DNA from 2 places in the Paraburkholderia sp. J11-2 genome. Region 1 is predicted to be linked to the other one. Evidence: predicted binding sites of a transcription regulator. Region 1 holds the regulator's gene; the other holds the start of a gene.
The links. Region 1 encodes LexA, which represses DNA repair genes until DNA is damaged. Its sites were predicted from a motif close to ACTGTATNNNNATACAGT; they were not measured.
Positions count from the first base shown of each region.

Region 2: a site for LexA is predicted at 2,688-2,705, ahead of imuA (translesion DNA synthesis-associated protein ImuA). Genes of this name have one in related genera too.

Region 1 covers NZ_CAJMYY010000018.1:161,618-167,220, forward strand. Annotated here, with positions in the region: gene nodI (nodulation factor ABC transporter ATP-binding protein NodI) at 1-37, opposite strand, end outside; gene U5A57_RS24920 (universal stress protein) at 371-841, shown strand; gene U5A57_RS24925 (DUF2939 domain-containing protein) at 923-1,582, opposite strand; gene U5A57_RS24930 (hypothetical protein) at 1,694-2,071, opposite strand; gene lexA (transcriptional repressor LexA) at 2,126-2,776, opposite strand; gene U5A57_RS24940 (sulfate ABC transporter substrate-binding protein) at 3,079-4,128, shown strand; gene cysT (sulfate ABC transporter permease subunit CysT) at 4,271-5,170, shown strand; gene cysW (sulfate ABC transporter permease subunit CysW) at 5,167-5,603, shown strand, end outside.
Region 2 covers NZ_CAJMYY010000010.1:113,668-119,270, forward strand. Annotated here, with positions in the region: gene U5A57_RS16055 (error-prone DNA polymerase) at 1-216, opposite strand, end outside; gene U5A57_RS16060 (DNA polymerase Y family protein) at 251-1,849, opposite strand; gene imuA (translesion DNA synthesis-associated protein ImuA) at 1,758-2,603, opposite strand; gene U5A57_RS16070 (NAD(P)/FAD-dependent oxidoreductase) at 2,904-4,526, opposite strand; tRNA gene U5A57_RS16075 (tRNA-Pro) at 4,690-4,766, opposite strand; gene sixA (phosphohistidine phosphatase SixA) at 4,949-5,413, shown strand.

The sequences.
Region 1 (5,603 bases):
TGATGACCTGCTCGAATTCGATGGCGGGTGCGGACATGGACCAGTTGAACGTGAGTCGAACGGGTGTCGCGCGAGGCGCACGCAAGAGCGAACGCAAAAGCAAACGAACAATCGCGCGAAACAAGGCGGCCCATTTTAGTGCATTGCTGCGTGGCGGGTTGGGCGGCGCTTCCAGGCCGTTCGACGTGGCACGAGGCGAATGCATGTCGCGGCAAGCATCAGGCCATGCACAAGAGGTGTGCGTTGCCTAAGACGCATCTGGCGGTTTTCGATGCCCACCTGGCGTTTTCCAGCCCTTGCGTGTGGAATTGCGGCGCACCATCATGAGAATCGCACAGCCTGCAAATCACGCGGGCGGGGAGAAGCGATCATGGCGAGCTACAAAAAAATTCTGCTCTGTTACGACGGCTCGCGCGAAGGCCGCAAGGCACTGCGTTGCGGCGCCGACCTTGCGCTCGATCTGCAGGCGGAAACGCATCTGCTCTCGGTTGTCGACATGCGCTCGACGATCGCGCAGAGCGCGGGCCTGCTGACCGATGTGGCCTGCGGCCGCTTCGAGGAAACGGCGCGCGAAATCCTTCAGGAAGGCGTGGACTGGCTAACCGAGCGTGGCGTGCGCGCCCAGGGGCACTTCGCGTTCGGGCATCCGATCGACGAAATCGCAAATCTGGCCAACGAACTGAATGCCGACCTCGTGGTGGTGGGTCACCGCTGCCGCACGGGGCTTTCGCGCTGGTGGATGGGCGCGGGCAATACGCCGCTGCTCGACCGCGTGTCGTGCAGCATTCTCGTGGCGTGTTCGTCGGCGGCTGAGGAAAAACAGCAGCAAGCCGCCGCTTAGTTGATCGAGCGGGATCAAGCAGGACCAAGCGGGCCGGTTCGCACGGAACCGGCCTGTTTCCGCGTTCGCTCCCAATCTGCCTCAGTTCGAGACGTTTCCTTCGTCTAGCTCGACCGCTGCGAGCTTCCACGAGAAGAGCCCGTGACGCTGCAGGATGGCGGCATAGTGCTCGCCCGTATTGCCGCGCTCCCACGTGAGCGCGAATTCATTGAGGCCGCGATAGCCGGCCGTGGTGACCGGCCGAGCCTCGGGCGTGGGATTGCCCGACGCCGCTGGGGCCGGTGACGGCGCCGATTGCGCCGATTGCTCGCTGGACTCCGTCGGCGGCGGCGCGTGCGGCCGGTCGCCAGGCTTGCCTGTCGGCGGCATGCCGCTCAGCAGGGCGGCCACGCCTTCTGGCGTTGCGTAGGCATCCACGAGCGGACTGATCAGTGCCGCACCAATTACGGCGCCGAGGATCAGCAGCGGATTGCTGCTGTGTTGCCCTTCGATGCGCCGATGCAGCATCTCGCCAACCTGCTGTTTGAGGCTCAGGCGCAGCGCAGGGTAATCGACGTACTCGTTGAGCGTGGCGGCGTCGCGAGCGTCGGCGGCGGCTTTCATGTGTTTCACCGCGATATAGGGCGACGCATACGCGTAGCCAAGCGCGCCAACAATCATGGCGAGCGCAACGGTGATCGCTACGGGCTTCTTCCAGCCTTGGGTTTTACGAGGGGTTGAGGGAGATTCCGTCATCGGCATAGGACAAATCGTTCAAACAGGGTGTTGACCGCAAACTTGATTAAACGATCCCGACCGTAACCTCTTCTCACATTTGAGCCGCGTATTGGCGAATTCGCGCTCGATTCGACCTTACTTCGCCAGCGCTGCAGGCAGGTCGCTGTGCTGCTCCGCGATGCAGCGGTCGATCGCACGGCAGACCGCGTCAACCGTGCCGACGAGAATGAGCCGCGACTGACCTTGATAGACCCGCACCGGCGCGCGGCGCATGGGCTGCTCGGTGTTGAGCGTGCTGTTGAGCGACACGCGCGCAAACGCCGGCTGGGCCGAGGGCAGCGCCGGCAGGTCGGCCGTGCTGGCGGCCACCATCTCTGGCGAGTCTTCGAAGAGCGAGCCGCTCAGTGCGGCGGCCGAGTCGCGCACCTCGCGCACCGCGCAAGAGGCGATTCCACGGAGGTGGCGAAGACGGCCGAATTGACGGAAGGGCAGCAAGCGGGCAAGGCGTTCCATGACTCTCTCCAGGTAGTGCGTAAACTCAGCGCACAACGCGCGCAGACGGATTGCTTAGAATTCGGTGGGGCGGATCAGGCCAACCGCGATGCCTTCCAGCGCGAATTCCGCGCTGCCAGCCTCGACAAAAATATTGTCGTAATCGGGGTTCTCGGCGATCAGTTCGAGCCCGTTCGAACGGCGCTTCAGCCGCTTCACGGTGACGTCGTCGCCAAGGCGCGCCACGATGATTTGCCCGTCTTTCGCTTCGGCCTTCTTCTGCACGGCGAGCAGGTCGCCGTCGAGAATGCCGGCGTCGCGCATGGAAAGGCCGCGCACTTTCAGCAGATAGTCAGGGCGGCTCGAGAACAGTGCCGGGTCGCACATGTAGTTCTGCGAGATGTGCTCCTGCGCGAGGATCGGGCTACCCGCTGCGACGCGGCCAACGAGCGGCAGTGAGAGCTGCATGATGCTCGGGTGCGGGAGCGTGAACTGGTGCGGCAGGTCGTCGGGCCCCGGCATGAGGCGGATGCCGCGCGAGGCGCCCGCAGCCAGTTCGATCACGCCCTTGCGCGCCAGCGCGCGCAGATGCTCCTCCGCGGAGTTGGCCGAGCTGAAGCCGAGTTCCGCCGCGATCTCGGCGCGCGTGGGCGGGAAGCCCGTGCGTTCGATCGCCCGGCGAACCAGATCGAAAACCTGCTGCTGTCGTGCGGTGAGTTTGGTCATGGCGCCACTGTATGTTTGAACAGGTAACTGTATTTTTATACAGTACTCGCCACTTTTCAAGTGTTACTTGAAGTTCGTCAACTGAGCATTGCTATCAGGCCGTTTTCCCGCGTTTGTGCGGACGAAATCGCGCTCTAGCAGCGACTTCCTCTGTCCTTACCACTTTTGCGTATTAAAAAATGAGAAAACATCATTTTTAATAATGTAAGCGGATCGCTAGACTGGCCTCCATCGTTAGCTGCAATTCGCAGATGCGCACGGATGAGCGCGAACGAGCACACACGAAAACGGAGAACAGATAGATGGGCACGACACATACGGGGCGCGCAGGCTGGCTGAAATCACTGGCGGCAAAACTGGTTATCGGCGTTGCGCCGCTCGTCGCAGTTACGGCGATGGCGCCCGTGGCCGCTCACGCGGACACGTCGCTGCTCAACGTCTCCTACGATCCGACGCGCGAGCTGTATCAGGACATTAACGAGGCCTTCATCAAGCAGTGGAAGGCGAAGACGGGCGAAACGCTCACCATCAAGCAGTCGCACGGCGGCTCGGGTGCGCAGGCGCGCTCGGTGCTCGACGGCCTGCAGGCCGACGTTGTGACGCTGGCGCTCGCATGGGACATCGACGCGCTCGCCAACAAGGGCATCGTTGCGAAGGACTGGCAAAAGCGCTTGCCCGACAACGCCTCGCCGTACACGTCGACGATCGTGTTTCTCGTGCGCAAGGGCAACCCCAAGCACATCAAGGACTGGGACGATCTGACGAAGCCGGGCGTGTCGATCGTCACGCCGAATCCGAAGACCTCGGGCGGCGCGCGCTGGAACTATCTCGCGGCGTGGGCCTATGCGCTGCACCAGCCGGGCGGCAACGAGCAGAAGGCCAAGGACTTCGTCTCGAAGCTCTACAAGAATGCAGGCGTGCTCGACTCGGGCGCGCGAGGTGCGACGACGAGCTTCGTGCAGCGCGGTATCGGCGATGTGCTGATCGCATGGGAGAACGAAGCATTCCTTTCGCTCAAGGAATTCGGCCCGGACAAGTTCGAGATCGTGGTCCCTTCGGTGAGCATTCTGGCTGAGCCGCCGGTTGCGGTGGTGGACAAGGTCGTCGAAAAGAAGGGCACGCGCAAGGAGGCCGAGGCCTACCTGCAGTTCCTCTATAGCGAAGAGGGCCAGGAGATCGCCGCGAAGAACTTCTACCGTCCGCGTTCGGACAAGGTCCCGGCGGCGCTCACGGCGAAGTTTCCGAAGCTGAAGCTTTACACGGTCGACGACACGTTCGGCGGCTGGACCAACGCGCAGAAGACGCATTTCGCAGATGGCGGCGTGTTCGATTCGATCTACCAGCCGCAGTAAGTCACGCAACACCGCTGTACCGCAGTACCGGTTGGCAGTCGATCGCGACGCGACCGCATAACAAAGAAGCGCGCCCACGGGCGCGCTTTTCGGCGCCGCCGGCGAACCCGGCAAGCGCGCAACCCATGTCTGGACGATGAGCATGACAACGTTTCGATTGCGCAAGCCCAGTGCGCTGCCGGGCTTCGGCGTGACGCTCGGCATCACGGTGGCTTACCTGAGCCTCGTGGTGCTCATTCCGCTTGCCGCCACCTTCCTCAAGACGGCGACGCTCGACTGGAGCCAGTTCGTGCGCGCCGTGTGGTCGCCGCGCGTGATCGCGTCGTACCGGCTCACGTTCACGGCTGCGCTCGGCGGGGCGCTCATCAACGCGGTGTTCGGGTTCCTGCTCGCGTGGGTGCTCGTGCGCTATCCGTTCCCGTTCAAACGCGTGATCGATGCGCTCGTCGATCTGCCGTTCGCGCTGCCGACGTCCGTCGCGGGCATCTCGCTCGCCGCCGTGTACGCTGGCAATGGCTGGATCGGCCAGTTCCTGGAACCGCTCGGTCTGAAGATCGCGTTCACGCCGCTTGGCGTGCTCGTCGCGCTGACCTTCATCGGCTTGCCGTTCGTCGTGCGCACGGTGCAGCCGGTGCTCGAGGACTTCGAGCGCGAGCAGGAGGAGGCCGCAGCGTGCCTTGGCGCCTCGCGCTGGCTCACGTTCCGCCGCGTCGTGCTGCCCGCGGTGCTGCCGGCGCTGCTCACCGGCTTCGCGCTCGCGTTCGCGCGCGCGCTGGGCGAGTATGGCTCGGTCATCTTCATCGCCGGCAACGTGCCGATGAAGTCGGAGATCACGTCGCTTCTCATCATCACGAAGCTCGAACAATACGACTACGCCGGCGCGACCGCGCTTGCCGTGATGATGCTCTGCGTTTCGTTCGTCATGCTGCTTCTCATCAACTCGCTGCAGTGGTATTTGCAACGCCGTACGAGCCGGGGCGTTTCGGCCGGCAGCGCGCCGAATGCCGTGGTGGGCGCAACCGTCGCGGGAGGTGCGCAATGAGCACGCTGCCGCAACAACGCAGCACGCGCCGGCCGGATCCGGTCACCGAAGCGCCGTGGGTGCGCTGGCTCCTGACCGGCATCGCGCTCGCGTTTCTCGCGCTGTTTCTCGTGGTGCCGCTCGTTGCCGTGTTCTGGCAGGCGCTTTCGAAGGGCATTGGCTTCTACTTCACGTCGCTCGTCGACCCCGACGCACTCTCCGCGATCAAGCTCACGCTGATCACCGCGGCGATCGCGGTGCCGCTGAATCTGGCCTTCGGTCTCGCGGCTTCGTGGGCGATCGCGAAGTTCGAGTTTCGCGGCAAGGCGCTGCTCACCACGCTGATCGACCTGCCGTTTTCGGTCTCGCCCGTGATCTCGGGTCTCATCTATGTGCTGCTGTTCGGCGCGCAGGGGTGGCTTGGGCCGTGGCTCGAAGACCATAACGTGCAGAT
Region 2 (5,603 bases), on a different contig from region 1:
GCCCGCGAACGAGCATTCGTCAGTGATCGCGAGCGCACGGTAGCCGTGGCGGATCGCCTGCTCGACCAGCTCACCCGGGCGCGACGCGCCGTGCAGGAAAGTGAAGTTGGTGAGGCAGTGCAGCTCCGCGTAGTCAGGCAACTGCGCGGACAACTGTGCAGGCGATTGCGCTGGCAACTGTGAAGGCGACGGCGCGCCCGTCCCGCTGGTCGACATGATTCCTGAAACCCGAATGAGCGACGAACAAGCGCTAGCCGAACAGGCCTTGCAGATACCACTGGCCGCCAATGCGCTCGCGATACAGCCAGAACATGCGGCCCTGGTCGTCGGCGGCGACGTAGTAGTCGCGCCCGACGCCCTCGCCGTCCCACCAGCCGGACTCGATGCGCTCGGTGCGTGTGAGCGTCTTCAGCGGCCGTCGATAAACCGGGCGGTCACCGCGCGTCGCGAGCTTGAGCGGCTTTTCGAGCAGCCACGCCGGACGCGGCTGGGCCGGCAGCGGCACCTCGGGCAGGTCGAAGGCGCTTTGCACGGGCGCGCTCGCGTCCGCTTCCTGCTGCGGCTTGCCTGCCTTGCGCGGCTTGCGCGCACGCTTGGCGCCGCTCTCGCGGTAAGGCCGCGCCGACATCGCCAGCTCGGGCCGATGATCGTCCTCGACGAAAAGCTGCAGCACGTTCTGCTCGCCAAGCCGCGCGCCGATGCGCTCGAAGAGCTGCCCGAGCGATGCTTCGGCGGCCTCGGCCATCGGAAAGAGCGTGTCGGTGGGTGCCGCGTATTCGCTCACCTGCGAGGCGACGAGCGCAAGTCCAATGACGGGCGCGGCAAGCTCGGTCTGATTCAGGCGCTCGCGCAGCAGCCACAGCAGATGCTCGGCGTCGCGCGAAGGCGACGCCCACGCGATCGCGAGCGTCGAGGTGCGCGGCGCATGCCGCGAAGCCAGTTCGTGCTCCAGACGCAATTCGAAGCCGCTCAACGCCGCGTGCTGCGCGGCAAGCCAGCCGGCCAGCTGCATCACGAGCCGGCGCGCGGCAAAGAGCAGCGCCTCGGCGCTCTCCACGCGCGCCTGCAATTCGAGCGCCGCGTGAAACGACGGCGGCGCGGCGAACCAGACACGCGGATCAGGCGCTTCGCCGCGCGCCTGCGCGAGCCAGCCGAGCACGCCGTCGCCGAAACGCCGCACGATGCCCTCGCGCGGCAGCCGCCGCAGATCGCCGAGCGTCGCGCAGCCGATCTGCGTGAGCGCGTGGTCGTGCTGCGCGGCGAACGGCGCAAGCGTGACCGGCAGCGAATCGAGCACGCGCGCGAGCGTCGTTTCCTTGAGCACGTGCCAGCGGCGCGACGAACGCGTGACGCGCGCCTGGGCGAGCGTCCACGCGCCCCACGCCGTGGGCGCGCAGGCGATGCGCGCGGTGTGTCCGCAGCTGGCCACCGTCGCCGCAACCTTCCCGAGCAGCGCGCGCACGCCGCCGAAAAGACGCAAACCCGAGCCGACTTCGAGCAACAGTGTGTGCGACTGCGCGAACGACACCTTGGGCGTATAGGCGAGCAACGCGAGCGCGAGCGCCTCGAACGCACGGGTCTCGCGCGCCGGATCGGCTTCGAGCAGCACGAGCCCCGGCGCAAGCGCCAGCGCATGCGAGCGCGTGTTGCCGGGCTCGACGCCCAGGCGCAGCGCGTCGAGATCGGCGATCAGGATGCGCGTGTGGTCGGCGAGCGCGTAGCAGCGCGGCGCGCTGACGGCATCGGCATCGGCGCTTTCAGGCAGGCGCGCTGTTGACGGCGCCGGCGGCATCAGAGGTCTGACGGCCTCCAGCGGCAACAACGGCAAGGTGACGGCGATCCACAGCATGATTGACCCCGGGCCACGGCATGACGACGGAGGCTGCGTCCGGCTGGGGCAGCACCGCGTCCTGCAGCGGCAATGTAATGACGAGTGGCTGGGCGGGCGGCGGCCCGCGGCGCTTGAAGATATCGACGCAGAGCGCGGCAAGCTGCATCCATTGCCGCCGGTTCAGGTTCGCGTCGTCGGGCGGCGGCACCGGCGAGCAGGTCATGCGCAGCGGCGCCGGCGACGACTGGTTGCGCGCGGCGAGCGGCCGCACGAGAAACGCGAGCGCCTGCGAATCCTGGGCGGCGACCTGCAGACGGCGCACGGCGTCGGGGCGCGCTTTCGTCTGCCAGAGCAGCACGGCGCCCATGCCTTCCTGCTTGAGCGCCTGCTCGGCCACCCAGGCGGCCTCGTCTTCGGCCGCACGCACCCAGATCACGCGCTCGAGCGCGAGCCCCCACGCCTTGAGCGCGCAGGCGTACGGGCGCCATGGCGGCGCGACGAGCAGCACGTGCCGGCCCGCCTGCGCGGTGAGCGCGCGCAGCGCTGGAGCGACGAGCCGCATCTCACCCACGCCGCCCTGCTCGACGAGCAGTTCGGTCAAGCTGCCTGCGGGCCAGCCGGCGCCGGGAAGCTGGGCGTCGAGCGTGGCGTGGCCGCTCGGCACCGAGCGCTCGCTGGCGTGCGCAAGCTGATCGCCCTGCCACACGCGGCTTTGCAGCCGGGGGGGCAAGTGCGCGGCGAGTTGCGCAGTGGTCTGGACGGCTGCTGCCATGGTTCGTAGCCTGGTTGATGGGAACGCTCCGCCCTGCCCGGCAGGAAATGGGGCATCGGCAAGCAGGAGGCCGGTTCGCCTCCACCTGTATATTTATACAGTATTTTATGGGATTGGAGGAAGGCGGGAAATGGGGGATTGATTACTCCCGGACGCTGGGGCTTACGTCCGGGGCAAACGCCGCTTAAGGCAGGCGAGTAGCGCGCACGCTGAAGGGCGCGCTGAGGGGGAACACTGAGGGACGAACTGGAAGACGAACTGCGGGACGCGCCGGCGCATCCCGCCCGTCGTTTTTCGCTATCAGGACCCGTGCGCCGACGTCAGACTGAGCGCCACGGCTTGCGCCACCTCGATGCCGTCGATGGCCGCCGAGTAGATGCCGCCGGCATACCCGGCGCCTTCGCCGGCCGGATACAGACCCTCGACGTTCACGCTCTGGTAATCGTCCTTGCGACGAATCCGCAGCGGCGACGACGTGCGCGTCTCGACGCCCGTGAGCACCGCATCGTGCATCGCGAAGCCTGCGAGCTTCTTGTCGATCTGCGGAAGGGCTTCACGGATGGCTTCGATCACGTAGTCGGGCAGCGCGGTGCTGAGATCGGTCGGATGCACGCCCGGCTTGTAGGACGGCACCACGGAGCCCAGCGACGTCGACGGCCGCCCGGCGATAAAGTCGCCCACGAGTTGCCCCGGCGCCTGGTAATTGCCGCCGCCGAGCTCGAACGCCCGCTCTTCCCACTTGCGCTGGAACGCGATGCCCGCAAGCGGGCCGCCAGGATAATCCTCCGGCGTGATGCCGACGACGATGCCCGCATTCGCGTTGCGCTCGGCCCGCGAATACTGGCTCATGCCGTTGGTGACCACGCGGCCGGGTTCGGAAGTCGCCGCGACCACCGTGCCGCCGGGGCACATGCAGAAGCTATAGACCGAGCGGCCATTGTTCGCGTGATGCACCACCTTGTAGTCGGCCGCGCCAAGCTCCTTGTGGCCCGCAAACTTGCCGAAGCGGCTGCGATCGATCACCCCCTGCGGATGCTCGATGCGAAAACCCAGCGAAAACGGCTTCGCTTCCATGAACACGCCGCGATCGTGCAGCATCTGGAACGTGTCGCGCGCGCTGTGGCCGACGGCCAGCACGACGTGGTCGCACGGCAGCGTCTCGCCGTTCGAGAGCTTGAGCGCGCGCACCTTGCCCTGCTCGATCTCGATGTCTTCGACGCGCGTTTCGAAGCGCACTTCGCCGCCCAGTTCGTGGATGGTGGCGCGCATCTTCTCCACCATGCTCACGAGCCGGAACGTGCCGATGTGCGGCCGGCTCAGATACAGGATGTCTTCCGGCGCACCGGCCTTGACGAACTCCTCGAGCACCTTGCGGCCGTAGTGGTTCGGGTCCTTGATCTGGCTGTAGAGCTTGCCGTCGGAAAACGTCCCCGCCCCGCCTTCGCCGAACTGCACGTTCGATTCGGGGTTGAGCACGGACTTGCGCCACAGGCCGAAAGTGTCCTTGGTGCGCTCGCGCACGGCTTTGCCGCGTTCGAGGATGATGGGACGAAAGCCCATCTGCGCGAGGATCAGTCCCGCGAACAGGCCGCACGGCCCCATGCCGATCACCACCGGGCGGGGGCGCGTCGAGTGCTCCGGCGCCTTCGCGACAAAGCGGTAGGTCATGTCCGGCGTCGCCCTGCAATGCGGCTTGCCGGCGATCCGCTTGAGCACCTTCGCCTCGTCCTTGACTTCGATGTCGACGATATAGGTCAGCTTGATATCCGAGCGCTTGCGTGCATCGTGCGCACGGCGGAAGACGGTGTAGCGGACGAGCGCGTCTGCCGCTACGCCAAGTTCCGCGAGGCGTCCCCGAATCGCGGCTTCAAGATCGCTTTCGGCGTGGTCGAGGGGGAGTTTGACTTCGGATAAACGTAACATGGCTGCCAGGGTGCGATCGCCACGGGAAGTGTGGCCGATCCGTATTTTATAAGCTCGGCGGCTTTTCAAATGGAACGCGGCCGTACGACGAAACGCAAGCCAAGCGATGCGAGGAAAAAGAAAAGGGGCTACAGGCCAATGGCGTGTAACCCCTCGGTATTGCTGGTCGGAGCGATAGGATTCGAACCTACGACCCTCTGATCCCAAATCAGATGCGCTACCAGGCTGCGCTACGCTCCGACGAATCAGAGATTGTAGCGGTAGTGCCCCTGTGCCGTCAAATCCGCGTACGACACAGCGAAAAAAGCGAGACGAAATGCGATCCGCATCACGCGCTTGCCGCTTAGCAGCGGGGCGTGCACCATGTGAGCACACGCCGCACATGCACCCAATGAGCCAATGAGCTAACAAAAGGAGACGCCATGCACCTCATCCTCTGGCGCCACGCCGAAGCCGAAGATATCGCCGCCAGCGACCTCGCCCGCCAGCTCACCACGCGCGGGCGCAAGCAGGCGCAGAACGTCGCGCGGTGGCTGCGCGCGCGCCTGCCCGACGACGCCGTGATCCTCGCCAGCCCCGCCGCGCGCACCATCCAGACCGCCGAGGCGCTCACCGACCAATATCGCGTCGTGCGCGAACTCGCGCCCGATGCGAGCGTCGAGCAGGTACTCACCGCCGTGGGCTGGCCCAAGGGCCTCTCGTCCACGGTCGTGGTGGTCGGCCATCAGCCCACGCTCGGCGAGGTCGCGGCGCGCCTGCTCTCGGGTGGCACCGACTCGCGCAGCTGGGCGGTGAAGAAAGCCGGCGTGCTTTGGCTCGCCAGCCGCGACCGCAACGGCGACGATCAGGCCGTCCTGCACGCGGCCATCACGCCCGAGCTCGTCTAGTCCTCCGCCCGCCTCCACCTTCCACCGGGCCGCCTGCAGGCGGCCCTTCAGCGGTTAAACCGCAGTTCAACCGCGGTTTAACCGCGGTTTAACCGCGCCCGCCGCCCCGCCCATCCGGCGACCTCGCCCGTCTGCCTTACACCACGTCATCGAATCGTCATTGCGTTTTCATGGAAACGTAACCGCGTAT